Chlorogloeopsis sp. ULAP01: one gene and its partner. The protein of the gene in region 2 binds, or shares a complex with, the protein of the main gene of each other region. Links are inferred from orthologs where the notes say so. Each region holds a gene or a part of one and is shown on either strand. Other genes may lie near its edges. The genes, in order: mnmG and mnmE.

Region 1 (3,250 bases), on a different replicon or contig from region 2:
TTCCATCTTGCCTATCTATTGCAGCTAGTGCTTCTAATATGTAATTAGCAAAATCTGCTGCAACATCTTCTTTTGTATATATCGGTGGCTGCAATGGCGGCTGAGATATCTCTAAAGCTTGTCGGAAGGACTTTGATTCTAGACGGCTAAGTAGATTGGAGTTTGATATCCAGACAATGCCAGCGATCGCCAATCCAAAGGTTGCTAACAGTTGTAGCAATCTACTCCGGTAGTGTGATTGTTGCGGTTGTTGCCTGACTAATTTACCGGCACGAGAAGTATTTACCACAAACGTACTTAATTGATTGTTTTGAGATTGGGGAGCTGTTTGTGCCGTTTGGGTAGATGATTCTGGTAAGGCAATTTGCGGCATACTCACTGTTTGTGCATGAGTATATGGAGGAAGCTTCTTAGATGGATTTCCTTTTTGTAAAGGTAATTTCTTGCTACCATCTAGAATAGTATCTATCTCAGCAAAGAGATCGTCAATTAATCCATCAGCATAGGTTTCCATCGACCAAGGTTCGCTGGCGATTAATTCCTCAGCTGGTTCTGGAATAATCAAGTTAGTGCTGATTTCTGAAGACATAGCGATTTCCAGTTTTAGCTTTTTGGGGAGATTTATTACCCCTGTTTATGCAGATTTTGAATACAAAAATCTATAAACCCATCCCAGCGAGACGAGTTGATGATTTATCAGTATTTAAATTTTGACTAAGTATCTGGTCAGCTTTGATAATGTCTAAGTATGTACTTATGTCATCAATCATACCTGGATGTTCCAGATACTCCTTACTACTATACTCTTGCTTTATAAAGATTGTTTGATAGCTAAGGCTGGAAACTCATTATCTGACTTGGTTTTACGCAATTCTAAATAAATCAGCAGAGCATTGACGTCGGCTGGATTAACACCACCGATACGTGCTGCTTGACCGATGGTAAGCGGTTTTACCTTGGTGAGTTTTTCCCTCGCTTCTTTAGACAAAGTATCAATTGATGCATAATCTAAATCCGCAGGTAAGAGACGGTTTGCCTGACGAGCAATTTGTTCAATTTGGTTTTGCTGTCTGGCAAGATAGCCAGAATACTTAATGTCGATTTCTGCACCTTCTTTTTCAGCACGTTCGAGATCGGCATTTCCTAATCCGTGCGTTTCTAGGTTAATGTAATGGAATCCCGGACGCCGTAGTAAGTCGGCAAGGGTAATCGAGCCTTTAATGGCTTGTCCTGTGGCTTGAACGATCGCTTTACCAATTTGATCATGTTCTTTGATCCGTGTTCCATGTAGCCGTTCTTTTTCGGCTGCGATATTCGCCTGCTTGCGGATAAACAACTGCCAACGGCGATCGTCTATTAAGCCAATTTCCCGTCCTAAGGGTGTGAGGCGCTGATCGGCATTATCAGAACGCAGAAGTAAACGATATTCCGAGCGGCTTGTGAGCATTCGGTAAGGCTCCCGCAAATCTTTCGTACATAAATCGTCCACCAGCGTGCCGATATAACTTTCCTCCCGCGCAAACACGATCGGAGATTGTCCGCGCACAAACTGCACGGCGTTGACTCCCGCCACAATGCCTTGAGCGGCGGCTTCTTCGTAACCAGTTGTACCGTTAATTTGCCCGGCACAGAAAAGCCCTTCTATTTTCTTAGTCATCAGTGTGGGATAACACTGAGTTGCAGGCAAATAATCATACTCAACTGCGTATGCCGGACGCAACATCACACAATTTTCTAAACCAGGTAGAGTCCGCAACATTTGTAGTTGTAAGTTTTCTGGCAATCCTGTAGAAAACCCTTGAATGTAAAGCTCCGGTATATCTCTGCCTTCTGGTTCAATAAAAATTTGGTGGCTTTCTTTATCGGCAAAGCGCACAATCTTATCTTCAATACTAGGGCAATAACGGGGGCCTTTGGCTTCCACCCAACCACCATACACGGGAGATAGGTGTAGGTTTTCCCGAATCAGGCGATGGGTTTCGGCTGTAGTGCGCGTCATATGGCAGGGCATTTGTTCTCGCTCTACCCACACTTGGGGGTCAAAGCTAAACCACCGAACTTCTGTATCTCCTGGCTGAAGTTCCATTTTGCTATAGTCTACAGAGCGCTTGTCTACTCGTGCCGGAGTTCCAGTTTTTAGCCGCCCTGTTTCAAAGCCCAAACGATTGAGAGTTTGGGTTAAACCCTCAGCAGCAAATTCCCCAGCACGTCCCGCAGACATCGATTTGTTACCAACCCAAATCCGTCCTCCTAAAAATGTGCCAGTTGTCAGAATAACAGCTTTGCACTGGAACGCCACACCAAAGTAACTCTGAACACCAACGACTTCATCGTTAGCACCCAAGACTAAATCTGTAACCATGCCTTCACGAACCAGCAAATTTTCTTGATTCTCAATGATATTCTTCATTACTGCTGCGTATTCCCGCTTATCAGTCTGGGCGCGTAATGCCCAAACCGCAGGGCCTCTTGAAGAGTTGAGAATTCGCTTTTGCAGATAGGTGCGATCTGCCATTTTACCTATTTCCCCACCCAAAGCATCTACCTCATGGGTTAATTGAGACTTAGCGGGGCCACCTACTGCTGGGTTACAAGGTTGCCATGCAATTTTATCTAAGTTGAGTGTCAATAGCAAGGTACGACAACCAAGACGGGCGCTAGCCAGTGCTGCTTCACAACCAGAGTGACCTGCACCAACAACGATGATATCAAAGGCGTCTTGGAATTCAACGGAATTGTGCATGGTCATAACTAGGGAACGTCGAGCTTTTATATACTGTCAATTTTAACCGATCCAATGGTTTCCTTATTTTCTTTGTGTATGTTAAAAATGATATAAGTACTAAATTATTAATAGATATTAAAGCTTCAATTGAGGAGTCAGATACTCTAGTTCTCGTTACCGAATTTCAACTTGGTAACGAGGGTAAGTTGTAGGGTGTGTTAAAGCAACGCGTAATGCACCATAATCATGCGGTGCGTTAGGGCTGGTTCTCATTCTCTTAAACTCTCAAATCCTTGACATAGCCGGAACACACCCTACCGCTAATGGCTCCTATTTAATAAGTGTTGAAATTAAAATAAATTTATGATTGTAGGTAGTTGTGAAACTTATTTTGAAAAAAACTGTTTTTTATACTCTCATAGCTTTGATCGCTTTTACTTTAGTGGCGAGTACCGGTAATTCTCGTCAACTTTTGAGTAGAAATGACCAACAATTACAAGATTGTTTGATGGCTGGTTCTGTAGT
Region 2 (3,285 bases):
AATGCGATCATGTACATCCTTAACTGTAGCCGAACCAAGCTCCCAAATCAGGTTCAAAATTTCTGCTTCCAAAGGGCCTAAAGACATTTGTTTGGGGCGGTAGTCAGGTAAAGGTGCCATTGTCTACTGTTAGTTGTTGATATTTGGTAGTTGGTAGGAACAGGTTATACTGATGATCTTTCGCTGCAAATAACTTAATTTCTGATAGATTTGATATTTTTACCCGATGAAGAGAGCAAACACAACTTCTTCAATCTGTTCTTTTTTCAGATTATCGTTGATTTACCTGTTTTGTAAGCGATCGCATTATTAATTATCATGCCACTTGCCATCACACTACTATGCTTGGTGGCATCAACCTGGTTAGAGTCCCCAGATGAGTTATACTATTTTGGATTTTGGATACTTCGGCAAGCTCAGTACAAGTTTTCGATTTTGGATTGGAAATTACCTTCTGTATCTGGGTTAGGTAAATCCATCTGCCCCTAATCTTTTTTTTATTGGTGTTAGTATTTGTCATCCCGAATTTTAAAAGCTTGATTATTCCTCTTTTGTTACTCTGGGAAAATAAAAATAAGAGCCAAATTTTCAACTGTAGATACAAGGGGCATTTGAGGTTTATTTTCGTTCCAGAATGCTTGAAATCAATGTTTTTGGTAAAAGTCTTATGCTGTAGGCATTCCAGATTATTATCTCCCGAAAGCGATAAAAGAGGATTATTGATATTTGTATTTGGCTATCTGCTTTACTCAATCAACAGAGTACAATAAGCTATTTCTTACTAAGTAGGGGTTAAATCTACAAAAGTTGTGATTAGATTTCAGTGAGAAAGACTTTGTATACTCACATCACTTACCAATACAAAACCTACTAAAAATCCTATCAAGAACCGATTCTGTTACTTCTTCTCCCGTAATTTCTCCGAGAGCATGAACCACACCGCGTAAGTCAATTGTCCAAAAATCAAGAGGTAGTTCCTGGACAATAGTTGCTTGCACCTGTTCTAAAGATGTTTTCGCTTTTACCAATGCAGCTGCTTGTCTTTGGTTAATTGCTAAATCCATATCAGCAGCTTGTACTTTTCCGATTTGAACTATTTCTAAAATTGCTGTTTCTAAAGCATCAATTCCTTGATTTTGTGCGGCAGATGTTCTGACAAATTGATTAATCTCATTTGGATAATGGACTATTTCTACTAATGCAAGGTCGATTTTGTTGATAACTAAAATTAACGGACGGTGTTTTACTTGTTCGTAAATTTCTTGATCACCTGCCGTCCAGCCTACAGAAGCATCAATAGTCAAAAGTACCAAATCGGCTGCACTCGCAGCACGGCGGGAACGTTCAACACCAATTTTTTCTACTTGGTCTTCTGTTTCCCGAATGCCTGCGGTATCTAGTACTTGCACGGGTATTCCACCCACTACTAACTGTGATTCAACGACATCACGGGTTGTACCAGGTAAATCGGTAACAATAGCGCGATCGCTTTTACTCCACGCATTCAACAAACTTGATTTTCCGACATTTGGACGCCCAACAATTGCCACTTTTAATCCAGTGCGGAGCAGTTCGCCTTGATCGGCGGTTGCAAGTAGTTTAGTAATTTCTGCGGTAATTCTCTCAATTTCTGAGATAATACTTTTATCATCCAACGGAGGTAAGTCTTCCTCAAAATCGATCCGCGCTTCAATTTCTGCCAAGATATCCAAACATTGAGCGCGTAACTGTCGAATTGGATGAGCTAATTTACCTTGCAAACCAGCCAAAGCAGACGTTTGCGCTTGGGGCGATCGCGCTCCCACCAAATCGGCAATACTTTCTGCTTGCGTTAAATCTAATCTGCCATTTAAAAATGCCCGTAAAGTAAATTCTCCTGGTTGAGCTAATCTGGCGCCGTTTTCTAAGCATAGGTGCAACACCTGCTGCACTGCCATAATTCCACCATGGCAATGGAACTCCACAACATCTTCACGGGTATAGGAACGGGGTGCTTTCATAATTAACAGCAGTGCTTCATCCACCAATTGTTGTGTCTGGGGATGACGAATATAACCATAAAGAATGCGATGGCTTTCCCAGACTTGACGCCCAGGAGCATGGAAAAGAGTTTTGGCAATCGGCATTGCTTCCGAGCCGGATACGCGGACAATCCCCACACTACCCTGCTGGGGAACAATGGCAGTGGCGATCGCAGCGATAGTTCCAGTGGTAGCAAAGATTTCTGACATGAGCGCTTTCTTTTAAATATCAAATTATGTCTACTGGCCAGGTTAGCAATATAGCTTTTTGATTAATGAATAGAATCAAAGAGACGATAACATTTATCTAGGAAAAGTATTTGTACTTAGCAGCCGTAATTGCTGTCTGCTGGTGTCCGAAGGAGAATCACACAAGGAGGTTTGCATGGAAGACAGTAATCTCAACATCAATTGTAAAGAAGCCTGTGTTAACGGCTGCGTTTTGGGTGATAAATGTCCCAATATTGAATTTAGAGAAGCCGCAGCCAAGTTTATTGAAGAAACTTCTTTAGACAAGATGCTAGAGATGGCTGAAGAAGCCAGAATGAGAAAGTTGATGGAACCACCAAAATGGGTTTTCCCTGACGATAACTAAAGTTTTCAAAAGCTTAAGCTCATTCTCCTATCACTCATAACTTTTGTAGGGGCAAACGTTTCCAAGCCCCTCATAAAAATCTAAAGGCTGATGAAGATTTAAGGACAATTTGTTACCGTTAACTCGGAATTGCTGTTGGGTAGGCATTCTGAGGTTGGAGTGCAGCAGTACTCAAAAGCAAATTGATCGTTCAACTTGATCGGCACGAGGATAATAATGAGTACCACCATTGAGCTAAATACTTTATTCAATCTCGATACATTGATTGAACTTCTGCTGGGAATTAGCTTGAGTGCGGCGGCTGGCTTTCGAGTATTTGTACCACTGCTGGCATTAAGTATGGCATCGGTTTTGGGACATATAAATTTGCCAACTGATTTGGATTGGGTAGAAACGCCTCAAGCCTTAGCTGTATTTGCAGTTGCTTGTTTGCTTGAAATTATCGGCTATTATATTCCCTGGCTGGATCATCTGCTGGATACTGTTGCCACACCTGCGGCATTTATCGCTGGAACGATTGTCGCGGCATCCTTTGCCCCGGAAATGAGTCCAATAGTGCAATGGACGTTAGCTTTAGTTATAGGTGGTGGAACTGCGGGGTTAACTAAGGGATTGATGAATATCTTACGAATAACTTCTACAGGCGTCTCAGGTGGATTAACCAATCCT

The links.
Region 1: the proteins of mnmE (region 2) and mnmG are in contact, whole or in part, in a solved structure (PDB 9HIP), measured with the Escherichia coli proteins. The link is inferred for Chlorogloeopsis sp. ULAP01 from one-to-one orthologs.

The regions. Positions count from the first base shown.
Region 1 is NZ_JAUDRH010000006.1:73,349-76,598, reverse strand. Bases 281-3,198 are described here. They hold mnmG (tRNA uridine-5-carboxymethylaminomethyl(34) synthesis enzyme MnmG), read right to left. Parts: upstream 2,750-3,198; coding sequence 812-2,749; downstream 281-811. Other genes in these bases: QUB80_RS13120 (D-alanyl-D-alanine carboxypeptidase family protein), read left to right, coding at 3,105-3,198; QUB80_RS13130 (hypothetical protein), read right to left, coding at 281-589. Outside these bases: more of QUB80_RS13130, read right to left, coding at 1-280; more of QUB80_RS13120, read left to right, coding at 3,199-3,250. UniProt on the Escherichia coli protein: NAD-binding protein involved in the addition of a carboxymethylaminomethyl (cmnm) group at the wobble position (U34) of certain tRNAs, forming tRNA-cmnm(5)s(2)U34.
Region 2 is NZ_JAUDRH010000001.1:143,487-146,771, forward strand. The notes cover bases 41-2,993. They hold mnmE (tRNA uridine-5-carboxymethylaminomethyl(34) synthesis GTPase MnmE), read right to left. Parts: upstream 2,232-2,993; coding sequence 849-2,231; downstream 41-848. Other genes in these bases: QUB80_RS00720 (BlaI/MecI/CopY family transcriptional regulator), read right to left, coding at 41-120; QUB80_RS00725 (hypothetical protein), read left to right, coding at 319-489; QUB80_RS00735 (hypothetical protein), read left to right, coding at 2,407-2,616; QUB80_RS00740 (DUF4126 domain-containing protein), read left to right, coding at 2,833-2,993. Also shown: more of QUB80_RS00720, read right to left, coding at 1-40; more of QUB80_RS00740, read left to right, coding at 2,994-3,285. UniProt on the Escherichia coli protein: Exhibits a very high intrinsic GTPase hydrolysis rate. Involved in the addition of a carboxymethylaminomethyl (cmnm) group at the wobble position (U34) of certain tRNAs, forming tRNA-cmnm(5)s(2)U34.